Regions from separate parts of the Bradyrhizobium sp. 521_C7_N1_3 genome, predicted to be linked through region 1. Evidence: riboswitches for the same ligand, from Rfam matches in the RefSeq annotation. Region 1 holds a riboswitch; the other holds the start of a gene.

Region 1 (11,998 bases):
TCGATCACGACGCTGATCGGCATCGTCGTCGGCATGGCGATCGGGCAGAGCTTCGACGGCACGCTGCTGCCGTTCTCATTCGGCTTCTTCCTGTCGACGCTGGCGGCGCTTGCGATCGTGCTGATGGTGGAAAAGGGGCGGCTGTTCAAGCCGCATCATCGTCCCATCGCATGAGGAACTTCCCGGCCGCATCGATGTTGTACTGCAGCAATTCGAAAGGCCGCCTCATGGAACCGGAACATCGCGAAGACAACACCACCCCGGATCGGGCGGAAACGGAACGCTCGACGTCGGCCGCCGACCGAACTGCGTTCACTCCCCCCTTCGCGAGCGAAGGCCTCGAGCGGATCCGCGACAGCCACTGCTGAGCGCGAGGCCTAGTCCGTCGGGCGCCTGCTGGCGCTGAAGTCCTGCGCGGCGCTCTCGGGCGTCGCGCTGCTCGTTCGCGGCGGCACGATCAGCACGACCACGTCTCGCGTCAGGCCAGGCTTGCCCCATAGCGTTGCCTGCACGGTGAACTGGCGCCTGACGAAATGATCGGCGCGCACAGACACGGACTCCATCCACCTGCCGCAATAGTCCTGGCCGCTGAAACAGAGCGCGGCCCAACCGCGATCCAATGTCGTCTTTCGCGGCATTCCCCAAGTGTACTGAAATTCGAACGGCCGCGCGTAAAACGGATGGTCCGGACTGTAGAACGCGGTCGCAAAGGCCAGCGAATCGTCGCCACTGACGGCGCTGAGCGACTCCCCGGTCAGTTCGTGCCATTCGCGAGTAATCTCGTTAGCTACCTGCGCGTAGAAATTCCGGCCCTCTTCGTAGCCGTGATTGTTGCGATAGACGGCGTGAATCGGGGCGGCGACGAAGACAGCGGCGAGCCCAACGATCGCGGTGATGATCGTGACATTAACGGTGTAGAATCTTTCGATCGGGTAGCGCGTGCCGCAAACGATCAGCACGACGAACAGGAACAGCCCTTGCAACGCCCATAGCGACGGTAGATCGGTGCCCATCGCCAGCGACGTCAGGACCGGCAGCACGATCGTGCCGATCGCTACGTAGAAAAGGAGCCGCAGACCAGAGTTCATCGCGGCGAAATCGGCCGGGAATTGCTTCAGCCGCGTGCCCGCGATGAACACCCAGATGACGGCTGATGCGCTGACGGCCGCCGCCAGTCCGAGCAGGAAGTTCTGCACTTCACCGAGTGAACTAGCGAAGTTGCCGTTGGCGTGCGCCATCGCGTAGGTGAAGGCCGACGCGCCGGTCGTCGCGAGCCAGTAGATATGCGGCGACAACACCGCGAACCCGACCACGACCGATATCCACGGCGAAGCGGACGTGAAATAGGCGCGGCGCGCGGGATGAGCCAGCGCGGCAAATGCAAAGCTTGCCACGAGGAAGACCGAATAATATTTGCCGACCATCGCCAGTGCCGTCGTGCATCCTACCGCGACTGCCCACGCCGCGCTGCGGGTCTCGAACGCGCGCAGAAAACACCAGGTCGCGAGCGGCCAGAGCGCAAGCAGCACCGAATTGGCGTTGAAGCGCTGGGCGTGGAATTGATAGGCCGGCGTCAGCATCAGGAGCAGCAGCACCAGGATGCGTTTGTGCCCGGTCACGAACTGCCGTGCGATCCGGTCGACGAAGAACAGGGCGAGCCCGGCATTGGCCATCGCCATCAATTGCAGCGACCAGTCGCTGATCGGGAAGACGGCGGTCCACACCGCCGTAACCCAGCCCACCAGCGGCGGATGCTTGTGATAGCCCCACGCGAAACGGCGCCCGAGCGTCCAGGCCTCTAGGGTATCAGGGTGCAGGCCGCTGCCGGCATAGGCGACGGCCAGATAGACCGTCCAGAGCGCGACGAAGCACACAATGAGAAGCGGAACGGCCCAGCCCGTCTCGACGCCGTCGAGCCAGCGCAGGAACGGCCGCCGCCACCGCGCCGGCGCGCGATCGGACCGTTCGGCCATCGCCTGGAGTGCAAAATCAATCGGCACGGGAATCAATGCGGGAAGGACGTGATGCGCAAACTGCACACATCTATTTCAAGTCAGAAACAAATAGCAATGATCGGACACTGGAAGAGTTAAAAGCTGACGCGAGGCTGACAAACGAAAACGGCGCCGCTGATGACAGCGACGCCGCGTAACGATCGGGGAAGGCGCGCTGGGGCGCCCTCGCCTTACTCGGTCTTGTCGATGTTCCAGAACAACGGTGTCGCCGGGCCATCGAGCACGCCGGTGAGCGACTTCCGCCATGCGCTCGGCGCCAGATACTGGCCGAGCGGCACATAGATCACCTGGTCATAGGCTTCCTTCTGGATCTCGGCCGCGATCTTCTTCTGATCGTCGAGCGAGGCGGCGCGGACGAAGTCGTCCTTGAGCTTCTCGATCTTGGCGTTTTCCGCCCAGCCGAACCAGCCCTTCTTGCCTTGGCCGCCGATCGACAGATTAGCGATCGGGTTGGACACATCGGCGCTGACCCAGTTGGTGAAGAACATGTTCCAGCCGCCCTCCTTCGGAGGCTTCTGGCTGGCGCGCCGGCTGACCACCGTCTGCCAGTCGGTCGCCTGCGCGTCGACCTTGAAGCCGGCCTCGCGGAGCAACTGCACCGCGACCGTCGGCTGCGCCTTCAGCGTCACGACGTCGCCGGGCACCATGACCACGACGGGCGTGCCGTCATAGCCGGACTCGGCGAGCGCCTTCTTGGCTTCCGCCATGCCGTTGCCCTTGACCAGCGATTCCGAGCCGACGTCGGTCGCGAACGGCGTATCGCAGATGAAGAACGCACCGCAGATCTTGTAGTATTTGGGATTGCCGACGAGCGCGTCGAGCACGTCCTTCTGGTTCATCGCCAGAAGTGCGGCACGGCGGATCTTCGGATTGTCGAAGGGCGGATAGAGGAAGTTCATGCGCCCAAGGGTCTGGTAGCCGAACTTGTTCAGCGTCTCGACCTTGAGGTCGGCATTGCCTTCAAGCACGGGCAGCAGATCCCACGGCGGCACTTCCATGAAGTCGATGTCGCCCGATTGCAGCGCGTTCACCGCGGTCTGCGCATCCGGCATGGTGATCCATTCGACGCGATCGACCTTGACCAGCTTGCCTCCGGCAGTCCAGCTCGACGCCTCCTTGCGCGGAACGTAGTCGGTGTTCTTGACGTAGACCGCCTTCACGCCGGGCTGGAATTCGCCCTGCACGAACTTGAACGGGCCGGAGCCGATCTGCTCGGGGATCTGCTTGTCCGGCGGCGTTTCTGCAAGACGCTTCGGCATCATGAAGGCGACGCGCGAGGACGGCTTGCCGATGGATTCGAGCACGAGGCCGTAGGGCTCCTTCAGCTTCAGCGTGATCGTCTTGGGGTCGGTCGCCTCGATGCTCGCAGTAAACTGCATCATCTGCTGGCCCATGCCGTCGACCGCAGCCCAGCGCTTCAGCGAAGCCGCGCAGTCTTCCGCCGTCACCGGCGTACCGTCGTGCCACTTCAGGCCATCGCGCAGCGTGAAGGTATAGGTGAGCTTGTCGTCGGAGATCTTCCAGTCCGCCATCTGCGGCTGGATCTTGAAGTTCGAGTCCGTCGCGATCAGCGTGTCGTAGACCATGTAGCCATGGTCACGCGTGATGTAGGCGGTGGTGAAAATCGGATCGATGATGCGCAGATCCGAATGCATCACCGCGGTGATGGTCTTGCTGGCGGCGGCAAGTACCGGCGAGGCCATCGCCGTCGAAAGCGCAACGACCGATAGCGCAAGTGTGGAGGCGAACGCGCGACGCCCCCGGCGCATCAAGCTCAACATAAAAGTTTCTCCTGACGTGAAACTGTTCAAAGGCAGGTTATTGGTTGAGCATTCGGTTCGTTCTTTAGGCGAACTAACCTCATGCGATGCCTTTGTCTTTCGAGACTTGCAGACAGTGCTGAGCGCGTCAATCCGGTTTCGCTGCAGCCCCAAGCGGCGCGCTCACGGGCTCCACAAAGATCGGTTTGGCTCTACAACGCTTTCCGCCAGTCCTGTCCACGCCAATGCAATGCGCGTTCCATCTTTCAAGCCTGAGAGACATTAAGATGAATCCAGCCAATCTTCCCTTCGATTCCGAGGCGATGCTCCAGGGCCTGCGCACCTGGGTGGAATGCGAGAGCCCGACCTGGGACGCGGGCGCCGTCGACCGCATGCTCGATATCGCAGCGCGGGATATGGCGATCATGGGTGCGACGATCGAACGCATCGGCGGCCGACAGGGCTTCGGCGGCGTGATCCGCGCGCGCTTCCCGCATCCGAAACAGGGCGAGCCGGGCATCCTGATCGCCGGCCACATGGATACCGTCCACCCGGTCGGCACCATCGAGAAGCTGAAATGGCGGCGCGAGGGCAACAAGTGCTACGGCCCCGGCATCTACGACATGAAGGGCGGCAATTATCTTTCGCTGGAAGCGATCCGGCAGCTGGCGCGCGCCTCCTTCACCACGCCGCTGCCGATCACCGTGCTGTTTACGCCCGACGAGGAAGTCGGCACGCCCTCGACGCGGGACATCATCGAGGCGGAAGCCGCGCGCAACAAATATGTGCTGGTGCCCGAACCGGGCCGCGCCGACAACGGTGTCACCACCGGACGTTACGCCATCGCGCGCTTCAATCTGGAAGCGACGGGCCGACCGAGCCATGCCGGCGCGACATTGTCGGCCGGACGCTCGGCGATCCGCGAGATGGCGCGGCAGATCCTCGCGATTGACGCGATGACGACGGAGGACTGCACTTTCTCGGTTGGCGTCGTGCACGGCGGACAATGGGTCAATTGCGTTGCCACGACTGCCACCGGCGAGGCGCTGTCCATGGCCAAGCGCCAGGCCGATCTCGATCGCGGCGTCGAGCGGATGCTGGCGCTTTCGGGCACGACCAATGATGTCACGTTCGCGCGGCGTCACGCGCCCCGTATGGGAGCCGGATGCCGGCACCATGGCGCTTTATGAAAAGGCGCGCGGCATCGCCAAATTGCTCGGCACTGAGCTACCGCATGCGAGCTCCGGCGGCGGCTCCGACGGCAACTTTACCGGCGCGATGGGCATCCCGACGCTCGACGGCCTCGGCGTGCGCGGCGGCAACGGCCACACGCTGGAAGAATTCATCGAGGTCGAGAGCCTGGTCGAGCGCGGCCGCCTGATGGCCGGTTTGCTGGCGACGCTGGAGTAATAGGGCCGAGTCATCCCGGGGCGATGCAAAGCATCGAACCCCGGGATCTCGAGATTCCGGGTTCGCGTCTTCGACGCGCCCCGGAATGACGACGCAAACTTCGCACTGCACAATGCGTTGGCAGTCACGGTTTGAAATTTAGCCTTGTCCAAAAATGAGGCGTATCGTACTGCTCGATCGTCCACGCGACGATGCGGGAGAGATTGCAGCGAAGGTTTCGGCTTTCGTTGCGGCGCCGACGGAGCAACCGCCCCGGAAACTCTCAGGCAAAAGGACTGTATCGTCAGGACGATCTGGAGAGAGACGGCACGATCTCAACGTCGTGACGTCCACCGAAGGGGATAGTCCGCAAGCTGACCTCGCCCGAGGTTGAGCAACGGATCAAGCTCTCAGGTAACCGTGACAGATGGGGCGCCGCCAACGGCCTTTGGCCGGCGGTTAGCCGTCTCTAACTCACGGGAGCCCCGAACTATCATGACCCATATCGCCATCATCGGCGCCGGCATCACCGGCGTAACGACCGCCTATGCCCTGCTCGAACGCGGCTACAAGGTGACGGTGCTCGACAAGCACCGCTACGCCGCGATGGAGACGTCCTTCGCCAATGGCGGACAGCTCTCCGCCAGCAATGCCGAAGTGTGGAACAGCACTGCGACGATCCTGAAAGGCCTGCGCTGGATGTTCCGGCGCGATGCGCCGCTGCTGATGAACCCGCGGCCGAACTGGCACAAATATTCGTGGATGAGCGAGTTCGTCGCCAATATCGGCAACTACCGCGCCAACACGGTCCAGACCACGCGGCTCGCGATCGAGGCCCGCAAGCATCTGTTCGAGATCGCGGAGCGCGAAGGCATCGACTTCGATCTCGAACGCCGCGGCATCCTGCACATCTATCACGACAAGAAGGGTTTTGAATCCGGCCTGCAGGTCAATGCGCTGCTGAAGGAAGGCGGGCTCGATCGCCGCCCGGTGACACCGGAGGAGATCCGCGCCATCGAGCCGACGCTACGCAAGGACTATTTCGGCGGCTTCTACACGCCGTCGGATGCGACCGGCGATATCCACAAGTTCACGCGCGGACTTGCGGAAGCCTGCAAGCGGCGCGGCGCGACCTTTATCCACGAAGCCAACATCGATTCCATTGCCCAGGCAGGTGGCGGCTTCGTCATCGGCTGGGCTGATCTTTCCGCAACCGACGCTGTCGCGTCCGCGCGCGGCATGTTGAAGGTGGACGGTGTCGTGGTCTGCGCCGGCGTGGCCAGCCGTCACTTCGCCGCCCTCCTCGACGAGCGGGTCAACGTCTACCCGGTGAAGGGCTACTCGATCACCGTGCAGCTCGACACTGCCGCAAGCCGCAATGCGACGCCGACCGTGAGCCTGCTCGACGAAGCCGCCAAGATCGTCACCAGCCGGCTCGGCGCCGATCGCTTCCGCGTCGCAGGCACCGCAGAATTCAACGACTTCAACCGCGACATCCGCGCCGACCGCGTGCAGCCGCTGGTCGACTGGGTGCGCGGCAACTTCCCCGGCGTCGAAACGTCCAAGGTCGTGCCCTGGGCCGGGCTGCGGCCGATGATGCCGAACATGATGCCGGTGGTGCGCGCAGGACGGATGCCGGGCGTGTTCTTCAACACCGGTCACGGTCATCTCGGCTGGACCTTGTCGGCCGCGACCGCGCAGATGATTGCCGGGACCATCGACGGCTGGCGCGGGCTCAACGCACCGCCGACCGGACCGTCACTCAGGGTTGAGCGCGAGTTCCGTCATGCATCTTGAGTGGTCGATATCGGAGGCACGGCCGCCTCTTGCGACCGCCCTGCCCTTGGCACACAATTTGCCCCGAAAGGTCGGCTTCTCCGGCCGGCTTTTCCAGCCCGAGTGACAGGCGTGCATGATAGACAGAACCGATTCCAAGGGGGCCTCCCGGCCCCACAAGTTCCGCAGCCGGAGATAGGTGCATGCTAGGTTATCTCATTCGCCGCGTTCTGGCCGCGGTGCCCGTGATGGGCGTCGTCGCGCTGTTCGTCTTCCTGCTGCTGCGGCTGACGCCGGGCGATCCCGCCGCCATTCTCGCCGGCGACAACGCGACGCCGGAACGGTTGGAACGCATCCGCGACTCGCTCGGCCTCAACGAGCCGCTGATCGTGCAATTCATCACCTGGGTGAACAAGCTGCTGCACGGCGATCTCGGGACGTCGCTGATCTCCAACCTGCCGGTCATGAAGATGATCAGCCAGCGCGTCGAGCCGTCGATCTCGATCGCGCTCTCGACGATCATTCTCGCCGTCATCGTCGCCGTGCCCCTGGGCGTCATCGCGGCGTGGAAGCACGGCACCTGGATCGACCGTTTCGTGATGGGCCTTTCCGTGCTCGGCTTCTCCGTGCCGGTGTTCGTGGTCGGCTATCTTCTGATTGAGGTCTTCGCGATCGACCTGCGCTGGGTGCCGGTGCAGGGTTTCCGCAGCATCTTCAACGGCTTTGGACCGTTCTTCGAACGTATCATCCTGCCGACCTGCGCGCTCTCCTTCATCTACATCGCGCTGATCGCGCGCATGACGCGCGCGGCGATGCTCGACGTGCTCGGCGAGGACTACGTCCGCACGGCGCGTGCCAAGGGCATCAACGAGGTCGCCGTGATGATGCGCCATGCGCTGCGCAATGCCGCGGTGCCCGTGATCACCGTGATCGGCACCGGCTTTGCGCTGCTGATCTCCGGCGTCGTCGTCACCGAGAGCGTGTTCAACATCCCCGGCATCGGCCGCCTCACGGTGGACGCGGTGCTGGCGCGCGACTATCCGGTCATCCAGGCGATGATCCTGCTGACGTCGCTGATCTATGTGGTCGTCAATCTCCTGATCGACGTCGCCTACACGCTGCTCGATCCCCGGATCCGGTACTGAGGCAAGGATACCAACAAAAATGTCCGTCGATAGCCTCCCCCAGTCGTCAATTCCGATCACGTCGCCATTGCGGCCGCGTTTCGGATTCCTCACCTCGACGCCGATCATCGCGGCGGCCACGATCTTGCTCGCGCTGATCGTGCTGGTCTCGATCCTGGCGCCGCTGATCGCGCCGCACGATCCGGTCCAGCTTGCGCCCTCGCAACGGCTGAAGCCGGCCTCGGCGCAGTTCCTGCTCGGCACCGACGCCTATGGCCGTGACCTCTTGTCGCGCGTGATCTATGGCGGCCGCATCTCGCTCCTGATCGGCATCGGCTCGGCGATCCTGGCGATCGCCATCGGCCTTGCGATTGGCCTCGTCTCCGGCTTCTTCAAGCTGGTCGATGCCGTCCTGATGCGCGTCATGGACGGCCTCATGGCGATGCCGAGCATCCTGCTCGCGATCGCCGTGGTCTCGCTGTCCGGCGCCAGCATCTGGACCGTACTGGTCGCGATCACCATCCCCGAAATACCGCGCGTGGCGCGCCTGGTGCGCTCGGTCGTGCTGTCCGCGCGCGAGGAGCCTTACGTCGAGGCTGCGATCTCGGTCGGCTCCAGCCTGCCGAAGATCATGTGGCGCCATCTGATGCCGAACACGATCGCGCCGCTGATCGTCCAGGGCACCTATGTCTGCGCCTCCGCGATCCTGACCGAGGCCATCCTCTCCTTCCTCGGCGCCGGCATCTCGCCGGAGACGCCGACCTGGGGCAACATCATGGCCGAAGGCCGCCAGTATTTTCAGCTCAAGCCGACGCTGATCTTCTGGCCGGGCCTGCTGCTTTCGATCGCCATCCTCAGCATCAATCTGATCGGCGACGCCGCCCGCGACGCCCTCGATCCCCGCATGAAGCAGCGGGACGGCAAGTGATGACGGATCAAGTGATGACCAACCCAGTCCTCGACATCAACAACCTCGTCGTCTCCGTCGGCAAGAAGCCGAAGGGCGCCAACATCATCGACGGCATCTCGATCCAGGTGCACAAGGGCGAGACACTGTGTCTCGTCGGCGAAAGCGGCTCGGGCAAGTCGGTGACCTCGCTCACCACGATGGGCCTGCTGCCGAAGGGCACGCTGGTTCCGACCGGCGGCAGCGTCAAGCTGGTCGGCGAAGAGATTCTCACCGCGACCGATCGCCGGCTGCGCCAGCTCCGCGCGACGCAGATGGCGATGATCTTCCAGGAGCCGATGACCGCGCTCAATCCGGTGGTGCCGGTCGGCCGCCAGATCGACGAGGTCCTGCGCGCCCACACCGATCTCGACGCCAAGGCGCGGAAGAAGCGCATTCTCGACATGATGGAGCAGGTCCGCCTTCCCCAGGTCGAGCGCATCTTCGCCTCCTATCCGCATCGCCTCTCCGGCGGCCAGCGCCAGCGCATCATGATCGCGATGGCGCTGGTGCTGGAGCCGAAGCTGCTGATCGCCGACGAGCCGACCACCGCGCTCGACGTCACCACGCAGAAGCAGATCCTGACGCTGATCCGCGACCTCCAGCGCGATCACGGCACGGCCGTCCTGTTCATCACCCACGACATGGGCGTGGTTGCCGAGATCGCCGACCGCGTCGCCGTGATGCGGCAGGGCCGACTGGTCGAGACCGGTCCGCTCGAAACCGTGCTGCGCAACCCGACCATGGAGTACACCCGCAATTTGCTTTCTGCGGTCCCGAGCCTGGTGCCGCGCGCGGCGCGGCCCGAGACCAAGGAGCCGGTGGTGCTGGAGGCCAACGAGCTCGGCAAGGTCTATAAGGAGCGCGCCTTCTTCGGCAAAGGCCGCGAGGTCGTCGCCGCCGACAAGGTCACGCTGACGCTGCGCAAGGGTCGCACGCTCGGCATCGTCGGCGAGAGCGGCTCGGGCAAGTCGACGGTCGCGCGGTGCATCGTGCGCCTGATCGATCCGACCTCCGGCGGCGTGCGCCTTGCCGGCCGCGAGATCGCTGATATTTCGCGCCGCCTGCTCCAGCCGCACCGTCAGAAGATCCAGATCGTGTTCCAGGATCCCTATCGCTCGCTCAACCCGCGCATTAGCGTCGGCGAATGCATCGCTGAAGGCCCGATCAATTACGGCACCTCGCATGCCGATGCGATGAAGCGGGCCCGCGAGCTGCTCGAGCTCGTCGGCCTGCCCGCGGACGCAGTGACGCGCTATCCGCACCAGTTCTCCGGCGGCCAGCGCCAGCGCATCGCCATTGCGCGTGCGCTCGCGCTCGATCCGGACGTGCTGGTCGCGGACGAAGCGGTCTCGGCACTCGACGTCTCGGTTCAGGCGCAGGTGCTGGAACTGCTCGACGAGATCCAGAACCGGCTCGGCATCGCCATCCTGTTCATCACCCACGATCTGCGCGTCGCAGCCCAGATCTGCGACGAGGTCGTGGTGATGCAGCACGGCCGTGTCGTCGAACAGGGCTTGGCCGCCGAGGTGCTGACGCATCCGAAGGAAGCCTACACCAAGGCGCTGCTGGAGGCCGCACCGGGCCGCGGCTGGGATTTTGCGAACTTCCGACCGGTGTCGGAAGGCGCGGCTGCTACGGCTTAACTCTCTCAGTCGTCATTCCGGGGCATCGCGAAGCGATGAGCCCGGAATCCATCGAACGGCAGACTCTGCAGCACCATGGATTCCGGGCTCGCGCCAAGTGGCGCGCCCCGGAATGACGGCGGAGCAGCATTCCCAAAACGATCTGACCCTATGCGTGGCGCGATTGCTTCTCACCTTGCTCTCTCCGCAAGGCCAAGGCTAACGTCGCGCACTTTCAAACGCTGGACCAGAATTGATGACACGTATCGCCGTCGGCGGCTTCCTGCACGAGACCAACACGTTCGCCCCGACGAAGGCGACTTTCGCGGACTTCCAGCATGGCGGCGGCTGGCCGGCCATGACGGAAGGCGCCGACGTGCTGAAGGTAATGCGCCGCATCAATGTCGGCCTCGCCGGCTTCGTCGACAGCGCCGAAGCCAATGGCTGGAACCTCATTCCGACGATCGCCTGCGGCGCAAGTCCGTCGGCGCATGTCACCAGGGACGCCTTCGAGCGTATCGTGAAGGTGATGGTCGACGGTATCGCCGCCGCCGGCCCGCTCGATGCGGTCTATCTTGATCTGCATGGCGCGATGGTGACCGAGCATCTCGACGACGGCGAAGGCGAGATTTTGGCGCGCGTGCGCCGCGTCATCGGCAAGGACGTCCCGCTCGTTGCCAGCCTCGACCTGCACGCCAACGTCACGCCCGAGATGATGGAACACGCGGACGCGCTGATCGCCTACCGCACCTATCCGCATGTCGACATGGCCGAGACCGGCCGCGCCTCCGCGCGCCACCTCGCCCTGCTCCTGAAGACGAAGCAGCGCTTTGCAAAGTCGTTCCGCCAACTGCCGTTCCTGATCGCGATCAGCTGGCAATGCACAAATGACTTTCCCACCAAGGGTATCTACGAAGAACTTGCCGCGCTGGAGAGCGACGCCGTTCCGACGCTGTCCTTCGCGCCCGGCTTCCCCGCCGCAGACTTCCGCGATTGCGGCCCGAGCGTGTTCGCCTATGGAAAGACGCAGGCCGATGCCGACCGCGCGGCCGATGCGATCGTCAAACTGATCGAAAGCCACGAGGACGATTTCGACGGCAAGATCTGGTCGCCCGACGACGGCGTGCGCCATGCGATGGAACTCGCCAAGAGCGCGAGCAAGCCGATCATCATCGCCGACACCCAGGACAATCCCGGCGCCGGCGGCGATTCCGACACCACCGGCATGCTGCGCGCGCTGGTACGCAACAAGGCGAGCGCCGCGACCGGCGCGATCTACGATCCGGCCTCGGCCAAGGCCGCGCATGAAGCCGGCGTCGGCGCCACCGTGATGCTGTCGCTCGGCGGCAAATCCGGCATTCCC
Region 2 (11,998 bases), 160 kb from region 1:
ATCGGGACACCCGCAGAATTTGGAAAACCTTCATCCTCAAGCGTTGGTGCCGCCAACGCGAATGACCACGCCGGGGCGAATCCGGATCTGTGCCGGGCAACGCGATCGCTCAGGCGCCGTCTGCTTCTAGGCCGGCCTTGGCGGCTGAAGCCCTGGCGATGTCAGCCACTCGCTCATGTGCGAGCCGGTCTCGGCTTGGCGCGCGTAAGAACTTTCAAGATCAAGCCGCTTCGAAATTCGCCATGGACCAGGGAGGTCGGAAGCAGGCCGGTATCCAAATCCGGATGCTGTCCGAATTAGGACAGTGGGACTGTCGGATTTCGACATCAATAAAAACGCCGCCCGCTTAAATGTCGCGCGGGCGGCGGCTTTCCAGCCCCGGAGAGGTGGATGCAAAACCCCGGTGATGATGAGTGTGCACAACCTGTGCCAAGGTTTTATGTCACGCTGCGGGACACCTCAGAGGGGATCGGGCCACCGCCTGCAACGGCTGCGATCGTCTGATCATCAGAATATCCGGATGAAAGGACGTTGTTGGCCAGGCGTGCAGCGATGGTTCGGGAGGTCGGCGAGCTCTCCGCCCATCTGGTGGTCTAGGCCGAGGTTGGACGGAGAGCCGCGCGCCGGACCCCCGTCGCGTGACAATGCTAGGAACGTGCCATGACAGTCGTGTGAAATTGTCGGCGCCGCTCAGTGGAGGTTGATCTTATCCAGAGGCAGACGAAGCTCCGCCGCGCGCTCCTCGCGATCTCGCCTGCGGAACTCATTTTCCTTGTGTTCGAATTTGATCATTTCCTGGGTGGCGGCTTGCAATAGCCGATTGCGCCTGTCCGCCTGCTGCTGCGTGTTTTCTGTCATCACCCGGACTCCCTCAACGACTAGCGGCACCATCCTCAGACAGGCCGGACACCGCAAAAGATTCGCTAGGGATTGCGGATTTATGACGGCGACGTTCCGCTCGCGGATACACCAATCGTAGCCCCGAGAACAAAACGGGGCACTTTCGTTTTCAAATCAGGCCGCTTAGGCCGGGAACAGGCGCGTGGCGAAATCCGGGTGCTGGCCGAAATGAGGGTTTTGCGCTGTTCCTGCGCAAAGCAAAGCGAAATGCAGATGTCTCGCGTTTGGTCGATGAAGTCAGCGGACGCGACAAGAAAGGTGTTTTTGAATGAATGAGGCCGCCAACTAAGGCGGCCTCTCTTGCTAGCGCTTATCGGCCTGTCCGTGGTTGGTCCCACTTTCGGGACCGATGTAGATGCCGGTTTTCATGCACTGCTTCCACGCGCCGTCGCACCGTTCTGGCTTAGCGGCCTTGGACATGCAGATGGCTTTGTAGTCAGAGCACGACCTGGCTTGAGCTGGATGTGCCGCAATGATCCCGACCGAGCCAACAACCGACAAAAGCAACCACTTCTTCATGACGTCTCCTTCGTTGCAATTCGGAGAGCATGTAATTGGCGAGTGGTACCCGTCGATGTGCACAACCAAAAATCCACAAATGAATTAGGAGGACGCCCTCTGACGGTGCCCCTAATCCGTTGGAGGCATGAACAGACCTTGGCCAAATGTCGGCCAACGTGAACAGCGGTCATGAACAGAGCTGGGCGCGTTTTGGCCCGAACGAGAACAAAATAGGCCACTGCCAAATTCAACTTAGGCCACTGGGGGTTAAAACAGGCCAGCGCCAAAATCCGCGAAAGAACATATTGCGAACCTGGAACAAATAGGGTACATTGCTTTTATCGACGACCCGCCGCGCCAATCGTTTGTCCCGCACCCGAATCCTCGCCATAAGGAGCACGACCCAATGTCCAACACTGCCCTGCGTATCGTCGAAGGATCCTCCATGGACAAGAGTAAAGCTCTGGCCGCCGCGCTCTCCCAGATCGAGCGCCAGTTCGGCAAGGGCTCGGTGATGAAGCTCGGCAAGAACGACCGGTCGATGGATGTCGAGGCGGTGTCCTCGGGCTCCCTCGGGCTCGACATTGCGCTCGGGATCGGTGGTCTGCCGAAGGGACGCGTCGTGGAAATCTACGGGCCGGAATCCTCGGGCAAGACCACGCTGGCGCTGCACACGGTGGCGGAAGCGCAGAAGAAGGGCGGAATCTGCGCCTTCATCGACGCCGAGCACGCGCTCGACCCGGTCTATGCGCGCAAGCTGGGCGTCAACATCGACGAGCTCCTGATTTCGCAGCCGGACACGGGCGAGCAGGCGCTGGAGATCTGCGACACGCTGGTGCGCTCGGGTGCGGTGGACGTGCTGGTGGTCGATTCGGTCGCGGCTCTGGTGCCGAAGGCCGAGCTCGAGGGCGAGATGGGCGATGCGCTGCCGGGTCTCCAGGCCCGTCTGATGAGCCAGGCGCTGCGCAAGCTGACGGCCTCCATCAACAAATCCAACACCATGGTGATCTTCATCAACCAGATCCGCATGAAGATCGGTGTGATGTACGGCTCGCCGGAAACCACGACCGGCGGCAACGCGCTGAAATTCTATGCCTCCGTCCGTCTCGACATCCGCCGCATCGGCGCGATCAAGGAGCGCGACGAAGTGGTCGGCAACACCACGCGCGTCAAGGTGGTGAAGAACAAGCTGGCGCCGCCCTTCAAGCAGGTCGAATTCGACATCATGTACGGCGAGGGCGTCTCCAAGATGGGCGAGATCCTCGATCTCGGCGTCAAGGCCGGCATCGTCGAAAAGTCCGGCGCCTGGTTCTCCTATGACAGCCAGCGCCTCGGCCAGGGCCGCGAGAATTCGAAGGCGTTTTTGAAGGCCAACCCCGACATCACCGCCAAGATCGAGACCTCGATCCGCCAGAACTCCGGCCTGATCGCCGAGCAGATTCTCGCCGGCACCCCCGAGCGCGACGCTGACGGCGAGGAGCCGGCGGACGAGTAAGACCTAACGCGAAGAGTTTTCGCGAGGAGCGGGCGCTGAGGACGTTGAGTTGCCGACGTCGTCAGTGCCCGTTTCGTTTTGGGGGGCGTTCGCGATGAAACGCGTGATCCTGACCAGTTCGTCCGGCGTCGGTCTTGCCCATGCGGATCGCGCCGACATGGTCGTGCCGTTCATCTTTCGCTTCGTTTCGGGGCCACTTCCGTCGGCTGAGCACCTCAATCGCTATCTGGGTGGACGCGCGCTCAGAATTTTCGAGGAGATCATCTGGTCTGATTGCGTCCGCCAACTGCCCTATGTTCAGCGCCTGGATCGGGAAGGGGCACTACTCTGGTTCTGCGAGACTTACGGCGTCGAGTTGATCGAGCTGTGGTTCGACCCTGAACCCAACAGTCAATTGCAATTGATCTGGATCCTCGACTACCTGCGTTCCGAGCCATCTATCGCAGCGAGTCTGAGATTACGACGTGTCGATTTCGACCTGCGTGGAGCAGATCCGACAGAGCTTCGTCATCGTGACGTGCGGGAGCTCGATATCGAAGAAGGCGATTTCGAGATCGCGAGCCTGGCCTGGGAGGCCTACCGCGCGCCGACGCCCGAGCTGTGCTCCGGGCTGCTCGACAGGCCGCTCGGCAAGTTGTCTTTCCTGAAGCCGGCCATGGAAGACCTGCTCGCAGAACTGCCGTCGCCGACGACGGGACTGGGGGCGACCGAGGCGCGGCTTCTCGAATTGATCGCGAGCGGACACAATCGTACCGACCAGCTGTTTCGACCGGGCGCGCTCAAGACGCGCGTGTTCGATCCGTGGGAGTTAGGTGCGCTGCTCGAAGGACTCGCTTTCGGCCCGACGCCCGCGATTGCAGGTTTGGATGGCAAGCTGGCGACGCTCGACCCGGACAATGGACGAGGTCGCAACGCGGCCTTTCGCCGGAGCCGGCTGTCGCTAACCGAATTCGGCCGAGCGGTCCTTGATGGCCGGGAGGATTTCCGCCGTCGCAACCCGATTCGGCGCTGGTGGGGTGGTACGCTTCTCACCAACGAACGGCTCTGGCGGTGGGATGCGCGGAGGCGTTCGCTGGTGGCGCCTTAGATACCGTTCGGGGGCGTAGGGTGGGCAAAGGCGTGTAAGCGCCGTGCCCACCATATTCGAACGCGTACAAAGGTGGTGGGCATGCTCCGCTTTGCCCACCCTACGAAGCTTACGATCCCTTACTCCGCCGCTTCCGCGTAGTCGCTGACCGGAGGGCACGAGCACACCAGGTTGCGGTCACCGTAGACGTTGTCGACGCGCCCGACCGGGCACCAATATTTGTCGGTGCGCGAGGTGCCCGCGGGGAAGCAGCCCTCGGCGCGGGTGTAGGCGCGCTTCCAATCGTCGTCCGCAATGTCGTGCACGGTGTGCGGGGCGTGACGCAAAGGCGAAGCCTCGATCTTGAAGCGGCCGGCCTCGACCTCGGCGATCTCCTTCCGGATCGCGATCATGGCGTCGCAGAAGCGGTCCAGCTCCGCCTTCGATTCCGATTCGGTCGGCTCGATCATCAGCGTGCCCGGCACCGGGAAGCTCATGGTCGGGGCATGGAAGCCGTAATCGATCAGGCGTTTTGCGATGTCGTCGACGGTGACGCCTGAGGTCGTCTTCAGCGGGCGGGGATCGACGATGCACTCATGTGCGACGCGGCCCTTCGCGTTCTTGTAGAGCACCGGGAAGTGCGCATCGAGGCGCGCGGCAATGTAGTTGGCGTTGAGGATCGCGATTTCGGTCGCGCGCTTCAAGCCGTCGCCGCCCATCATCAGAATGTAGATGTAGGAGATGGTCAGGATCGACGCCGAGCCGAATGGCGCGGCCGAGACCGGGCCGACCGATGCGTCCCCATTCGTCGCCGGGTGACCGGGCAGGAACGGCGCGAGATGCGCCTTCACGCCGATCGGACCCATGCCAGGGCCGCCGCCGCCATGCGGGATGCAGAAGGTCTTGTGCAGGTTGAGATGGCTGACGTCGGCGCCGTAATCGCCGGGCCTGCTAAGGCCGACCTGCGCATTGAGGTTGGCACCGTCCAGATAGACCTGGCCGCCATGGCCGTGCACGATGTCGCAGATCTCGCGAATGTGCTCCTCGAACACGCCATGCGTCGAGGGATAGGTGATCATGACAGCGGCGAGATCGTTCGAGTGATTCTCGGCCTTGGCGCGGAGATCGTTGACGTCGACGTCGCCGTTCTTTTCGCAGGCGACCACCACCACGTCCATGCCGACCATCGCGGCCGAGGCCGGATTGGTGCCGTGGGCGGAGGAGGGGATCAGGCAGATCTTGCGATGCGCCTCGCCGCGTGCGGCGTGATAGCCGCGGATCGCGAGCAAGCCGGCATATTCGCCCTGCGCGCCGGAATTGGGCTGCAGCGAGATCGCGTCATAGCCGGTGATGTCGCACAGCCATTTCTCCAGCCGCGCGAACAGCGCGTGATAGCCCTTGGCCTGCTCGCGCGGGGCGAAGGGATGCAGGGACCCGAATTCCGGCCAGGTCAGCGGCATCATCTCGGTGGTCGCGTTCAGCTTCATGGTGCAGGAGCCGAGCGGGATCATGGCGCGGTCGAGCGCGAGGTCGCGATCGCTGAGCTTGCGCATGTAGCGCAGCATCTCGGTCTCCGAGCGATGCGCGTGGAAGACGGGATGGGTGAGGAAGGCGGTGGTGCGCTTCAGCGCTTCCGGCAGCGCCTCGCGCGTGGTGGCGTCGATCTCGGCGTAAACGAGCGTGCCGCCGAATGCGCGCCAGACCGCCTCGACGGTCGCCGGCGTGGTGGTCTCGTCGAGCGCGATGCGGAGCGCGGTTTCGCCGATACCGAGGTTGATCTGCTCGGCCGCCGCGCGCGCGACGATCTCGGCGCGCCTGGCACCGGCATCCACGCTCAGCGTGTCGAAGAAGCTTTCGGACTGCGGCGCGAAGCCGAGCTTGCACAAGCCGCTAGCGAGCACGGCGGCGCGGCGATGCACGTTGCGCGCGATCTGCGCAAGCCCCTCGGGGCCGTGATAGACCGCGTACATCGAGGCGATCACGGCGAGCAGCACCTGCGCGGTGCAGATGTTGGAGGTCGCCTTCTCGCGGCGGATGTGCTGCTCGCGGGTCTGCAGCGCGAGGCGATAGGCAGGCATCCCGCGCGAGTCCACGGAGAGGCCGACGATGCGGCCGGGCAGCGAGCGCTTCAGCGCATCGCGCACCGCCATGTAAGCGGCGTGCGGCCCGCCATAGCCCATCGGCACGCCAAAGCGCTGCGCCGAGCCGATCGCGATGTCGGCGCCGAGTTCGCCGGGCGAGGCGAGCAGCGTCAGCGCCAGGAGATCGGCGGCAACGATCGCGAGCGCGCCCTTGGCCTTCAAGGCCGCGATCGCAGGCCTGAGGTCGCGCACGGCGCCCGAGGAGCCCGGATATTGCAGCAGCGCGCCAAGCACGTCGGCCTTGTCGAGATCGGTGAGGGGATCGCCGACGATCAGGGTCCAGCCCAGCGGCTCGGCGCGGGTGCGCATCACGGCGAGCGTCTGCGGATGCACGTCCTTGTCGACGAAGAAGGCCTTGGCTTCGACCCGCGAGTGCCGCTCCGCGAGCGCCATCGCTTCGGCCGCGGCGGTCGCCTCATCGAGCAGCGAGGCGTTGGCGACGTCGAGCCCGGTGAGATCGCAGATCATGGTCTGGAAGTTGAGCAGCGCCTCCAGCCGGCCCTGGCTGATCTCGGGCTGGTAGGGCGTATAGGCCGTGTACCAGGCCGGGTTCTCCAGAATGTTGCGCTGGATCACCGCGGGCAGGATCGTGCCGGAATAGCCTTGGCCGATCAGCGAGGTGAAGACCTGGTTCTCTCGCGCGAGCTCGGCCATGTGCGCGATCGCCTCGGTCTCGCTCAAGGGCTTGCCCAGATCGAGCGGAGCGGTCTGCCGGATCGAGGCCGGCAGCGTCTCCGCCATCAGCGCGTCGACGCTCTTGGCGCTGACGGCCTCCAGCATGGCGGCGACATCGCGGGCGGAGGGGCCGATGTGGCGGCGAACGAAACTGGCGGTGTCGCCGTTGGATTTGCGGTGCGCGGTCATCATGGGTCCTCGCTAGGAGTTGCTGTCATCGCCCGCGAAGGCGGGCGATCCAGTACGCCGCGGCCTCTCGGGTCTAGCCGAACCGGCTGCGTTGACTGGATGCCCCGCCTTCGCGGGGCATGACAGTGAGTATGTTGAGGCTCGGCTCATAATCCTCACGCCGTATGTGCCTTGTAGGCGGCTTCATCCATGAGGCCGCCGAGCTCGCTCTTGTCGGCCATCCTGATCTTGAAGAACCACGCCTTGCCTTGCGCATCCGAGTTCACCAGCGCCGGCTCGGCGGCGAGCGCGTCGTTGGTCTCGAGCACTTCGCCCGTGACAGGCGCGTAGACGTCGGAGGCGGCCTTCACCGATTCCACGACGGCGGCGGCTTCCGCCTTCTTCAGGCTGCGGCCGACCTTGGGCAACTCGACGAATACGACGTCGCCGAGCTGCGACTGCGCGTAGTCGGTGATGCCGACGGTGGCGACATCGCCGTCGATGGCGAGCCATTCGTGGTCGGAGGTGTACAGCGTCGTGGTCATTTTCTCAGTCCTCAGCGTTTGTAGGTGTTTTTCACGAAGGGCATGGCGGCGACCGTGAGCGGCAGCCGCTGGCCGCGCACTTCGGCGAAGAGTTTTGTATCGAGCGCGCTCGATGCCGTGGGCACATAGCCCATCGCGACCGGCGCGTTCAGGCTCGGGCCGAAACCGCCCGAGGTGACCTTTCCGATCGGCTCGCCGCCTGCGGCATCCGCAAACAGCAGCGCGCCCTCGCGCACCGGCGCGCGGCCCTCCGTGCGCAGGCCGACGCGGCGGCGGCTCGCGCCGTTGTCGAAATGGGCAAGAATCTTCTCGGCGCCGGGAAAGCCGCCGGCGCGGGCGCCGGCGGTGCGGCGGCTCTTCTGCACCGACCATTCCAGCGCCGCCTCGACCGGCGTGGTCGCGGTGTCGATGTCGTGGCCATAGAGGCAGAGCCCGGCCTCCAGCCGCAGGCTGTCGCGGGCGCCAAGGCCGATCGGCATCACGTCGGGGTTTTCAAGCAGCGTCCTGGCGAGGTGCTCGGCGTGCGTGGCGGGGACCGAGATCTCGAACCCGTCCTCGCCGGTGTAGCCGGAGCGCGAGACGAAGCAGTCGAGGCCGGCAACCTTGTGCGGGCCGGCGTCCATGAACTTCATGGCGGGCGCCTCTGCACACAATTTCGCCAGTGCGGCTTCCGCCTTCGGGCCCTGCAGCGCGATCAGGGCGCGGTCTTGAAGCGAATCGATGATGCAGTCGCCCGAGAGATGCGCGCGCAGATGCGCCTCGTCCGCTTCCTTGCAGGCGGCATTGACGACCAGGAACAGATGGTCGCCGAAATTGGCGACCATCAGATCGTCGAGAATGCCGCCGTCCGGATTGGTGAACTGGGCGTAGCGCTGCCGTCCCGGGGCAATCGCCACGATATCCTGCGGCACCAGCCGTTCCAGCGCGCGGGCGGCGTCCTCGACCTTGCCGGATTTGGGCCGGAGCGCGAGCTGGCCCATGTGGGAGACGTCGAACAGGCCGGCGGAGGAACGGGTATGGAGGTGCTCTTTCAGGACGCCCGCAGGGTACTGCACGGGCATGTCATAGCCCGCGAACGGCACCATCTTGCCGCCGAGGGAGACGTGAAGCCCGTGAAGGGGCGTACGTTTGAGGGAATCTTGGTCGTCGCGCGCAAGCATTACGGGGCCCTCGGCGGTTCCCCGGGGACGATTCCCCGGTAGCAACCAGTCGAAGCCCCATCTGTCGCTGTGCCTGAGAGTATTATCCCGTCGGCGGACGCTGTCCGGGTGTTATGCCCGTCGGCGCCTCTTTCCAGATGTCGTCAAAGCCACGCGGTCCTTTTGCCTGAGAGTTTCCGGGGCGGTTGCTCCTTCGGCGCCGGCACCAAAGCCGGTCTCTCCCGACGTGGCCGTACGATACAGATGGGTACAGACCACAGGCCGGCCAAGCCTGTCAACGCGCACCTGACGGCTTTCAACGGGATTGCAAACGGGATTGCGCGCCTGCGGCAACTCACTGATCTCCTTGCACAGTTTCTGGACAGCGCAGCTGGCCTTGTCTAAAAGCGCTTTGACCCGCAGATATCAGCCCAAATGCCCGGTTTGGATGGCAAATCAGCGGGTCCAAGCACACCCGATTGGATGAACATGAGCGGCGTCAACGAGATCAGGTCGACCTTTCTGAACTTCTTTGCCGAGAACGGCCACGAGATCGTGTCGTCCTCGCCATTGGTGCCTCGCAACGATCCCACGTTGATGTTCACCAATGCCGGCATGGTGCAGTTCAAGAACGTCTTCACCGGCGTCGAGAAGCGGCCCTATCAGCGCGCCACCACGTCGCAAAAATGCGTGCGCGCCGGCGGCAAGCACAACGACCTCGACAATGTCGGCTATACCGCACGCCATCTCACCTTCTTCGAGATGCTCGGCAATTTCTCGTTCGGCGACTATTTCAAGGAGCGCGCGATCGAGCTGGCCTGGACCCTGATCACGCGGGAGTTCGGGCTCAAGAAGGACAAGCTGCTCGTCACCGTCTACCACACCGACGACGAGGCGGCCGGCCTGTGGAAGAAGATCGCCGGCTTCTCCGACGACCGCATCATCCGCATCCCGACCTCGGACAATTTCTGGGCGATGGGTGACACCGGTCCGTGCGGCCCGTGCTCGGAAATCTTCATCGACCGCGGCGATCACATCTGGGGCGGACCTCCGGGCTCGCCGGAAGAGGACGGCGACCGCTTCCTCGAATTCTGGAACCTGGTGTTCATGCAGTACGAGCAGGTGACGAAGGAGGAGCGCGTGGATCTGCCGCGTCCCTCGATCGACACCGGCATGGGGCTGGAGCGCATGGCCAGCGTCATGAAGGGCGTCGACAGCGTGTTCGAGACCGACCTGTTCCGCCACCTGATCGACGCGACCGCGTCCGCGCTCGGCAGCGGGCCGAACGAGCAGACCGTGGCCTCGTTCCGCGTCATCGCCGACCATCTGCGCTCCTCGGCCTTCCTCGTCTCCGACGGCGTGCTGCCGTCGAACGAGGGCCGTGGCTACGTGCTGCGCCGGATCATGCGCCGCGCGATGCGCCATGCGCAGCTGCTCGGTGCCAAGGAGCCGCTGATGCACCGCCTGGTCTGGGCGCTGGTCCGCGAGATGGGCCAGGCCTATCCCGAGTTGATGCGCGCGGAAAACCTGATCGAGGAGACGCTGCGGCTGGAAGAGACCCGCTTCCGCAAGACGCTGACCCGCGGCCTTGCGATCCTCGACGAGAAGAGCGCGTCGTTGAAGAAGGGCGACATGTTCGATGGCGACGTCGCGTTCACGCTGTACGACACCTACGGCTTTCCGCTGGATCTGACACAGGACGCGCTGAAGTCGCGCGGCATCAGCGTCGATCAGGCCTCGTTCACCGACGCGATGGAGCGGCAGAAGGCCAAGGCGCGCGAGTCCTGGAAGGGTTCTGGCGAGGCGGCCTCCGAAGCAATCTGGTTCCCGCTGCGTGAGAAGCTCGGGGCCACCGAATTCCTGGGCTATGAGACCGAGAGCGCCGAAGGCGTGGTCTCCGCGCTGGTGAAGGACGGCCAGGAAGCCGCCAGCCTCAAGGCCGGCGAGACCGGCGCGATCGTGCTCAACCAGACGCCGTTCTACGCGGAATCAGGTGGCCAGGTCGGCGACACTGGCTTGCTCAGCGGCGAGGGCGGCATCAAGTTCCGCGTCACCGATACGCAGAAGAAGCTCGGCGATCTCTTCGTTCACGTCGGCACCGTCGAGAGCGGCGAGCTGAAGCTCGGTACCGCGCTGCAGCTCGAGGTCGATCATTCGCGCCGCTCGTCGATCCGCGCGCATCATTCGGCGACGCATCTCATCCACGAGGCGCTGCGTCAGGTGCTCGGTGATCACATCGCCCAGCGCGGCTCGATGGTCGCCCCCGACCGCCTGCGCTTCGACTTCGTGCATCCGAAGCCGATCACGGCGGAAGAGCTCGCCCGCGTCGAGGACATCGCCAACGACGTGGTGCTGGAGAACGACGAGGTCACCACGCGCGTCATGGGCGTCGACGAGGCCCGCGAGGCCGGGGCGCGTGCCCTGTTCGGCGAGAAATATGGCGACGAGGTCCGCGTCGTCTCGATGGGTAGGACCGCGCGTGAGCGCGGCGCCAATGCGCTCGGCTGGTCGGTCGAGCTCTGCGGCGGCACCCATGTGAAGCGCACCGGCGACATCGGCCTGATCACGCTGACCGGCGAGAGCGCGGTCGCCTCCGGCGTGCGCCGCATCGAGGCGCTGACCGGCAATTATGCGCGCAGGCACGCCAACGAGACCATGGCGCTGGCGAAGAGCGCGGCCAACGAGCTGCGCACCTCGGTCGACGACGTGCCGGTGCGCATCGCCGCGTTAATGGAGGAGCGCAAGAAGCTCGAGCGCGAGCTCTCCGACGCCCGTAAGAAGCTCGCGATGGGCGGCGGTACGTCCGTCGGGAACGGCGGAGCCGCAGGCGTGCGTGAGGTCGGCGACGTCAAGCTGATGGCGCGCGCAGTCGAGGGCATCGAGATGAAGGATCTCAAGAGCCTTGCGGACGACGGCAAGAAGCAGATCGGCTCCGGCGTGGTCGCCATCGTCGGCGTCACCGAGGACGGCAAGGCCGGCATCGTTGTCGGCGTCACCGCGGATCTCACCGCGCGCTTCAATGCCGTGAACCTCGTGCGCGTCGCCTCCGAGGCGCTCGGCGGCAAGGGCGGCGGCGGCCGGCCCGACATGGCGCAGGCCGGCGGCCCCGATGGCGCCAAGGCGCCCGAGGCGCTCGCGGCGATCGAAAAAGCGATGGCAGGCGCTTAAAGACTCATGCGCCTCGTTCCGCGAGGACGTGGCCCGGCCGATCCCAACCTAAGGGATCGCCTGTACGAATTGCTGGAGCACGATCCGCTCGCCTACTCGATCGGGTCGCGCTTCATCCAGATCATCATCGGCGTCATCGTGCTCGACGTCGTCGCGATGATCCTTGCCTCGGTGCCGGAGCTCGACGCGCGGTTCGACAC

What was found. A riboswitch is a leader RNA that binds a small molecule or an ion and turns the genes downstream of it on or off. The one in region 1 is predicted to bind glycine.
Region 2: linked by a shared signal. The riboswitch ahead of gcvT (glycine cleavage system aminomethyltransferase GcvT) and the one ahead of AB7008_RS32085 (D-amino acid dehydrogenase) in region 1 are both predicted to bind glycine.

The regions. Positions count from the first base shown of each region.
Region 1 covers NZ_CP197232.1:6,785,510-6,797,507, forward strand. Annotated here, with positions in the region: gene AB7008_RS32065 (multidrug effflux MFS transporter) at 1-174, shown strand, start outside; gene AB7008_RS32070 (glycosyltransferase family 39 protein) at 378-1,973, opposite strand; gene AB7008_RS32075 (ABC transporter substrate-binding protein) at 2,186-3,796, opposite strand; partial or broken gene AB7008_RS32080 (M20/M25/M40 family metallo-hydrolase) at 4,063-5,185, shown strand; glycine riboswitch at 5,370-5,473, shown strand; glycine riboswitch at 5,477-5,593, shown strand; gene AB7008_RS32085 (D-amino acid dehydrogenase) at 5,660-6,961, shown strand; gene AB7008_RS32090 (ABC transporter permease) at 7,144-8,085, shown strand; gene AB7008_RS32095 (ABC transporter permease) at 8,105-8,992, shown strand; gene AB7008_RS32100 (ABC transporter ATP-binding protein) at 9,007-10,656, shown strand; gene AB7008_RS32105 (M81 family metallopeptidase) at 10,892-11,998, shown strand, end outside.
Region 2 covers NZ_CP197232.1:6,945,473-6,957,470, reverse strand. Annotated here, with positions in the region: gene AB7008_RS32905 (hypothetical protein) at 691-858, opposite strand; gene AB7008_RS32900 (hypothetical protein) at 1,204-1,419, opposite strand; gene recA (recombinase RecA) at 1,808-2,896, shown strand; gene AB7008_RS32890 (hypothetical protein) at 2,991-3,983, shown strand; gene gcvP (aminomethyl-transferring glycine dehydrogenase) at 4,103-6,967, opposite strand; gene gcvH (glycine cleavage system protein GcvH) at 7,123-7,491, opposite strand; gene gcvT (glycine cleavage system aminomethyltransferase GcvT) at 7,503-8,651, opposite strand; glycine riboswitch at 8,797-8,885, opposite strand; gene alaS (alanine--tRNA ligase) at 9,120-11,798, shown strand; gene AB7008_RS32865 (cyclic nucleotide-gated ion channel) at 11,805-11,998, shown strand, end outside.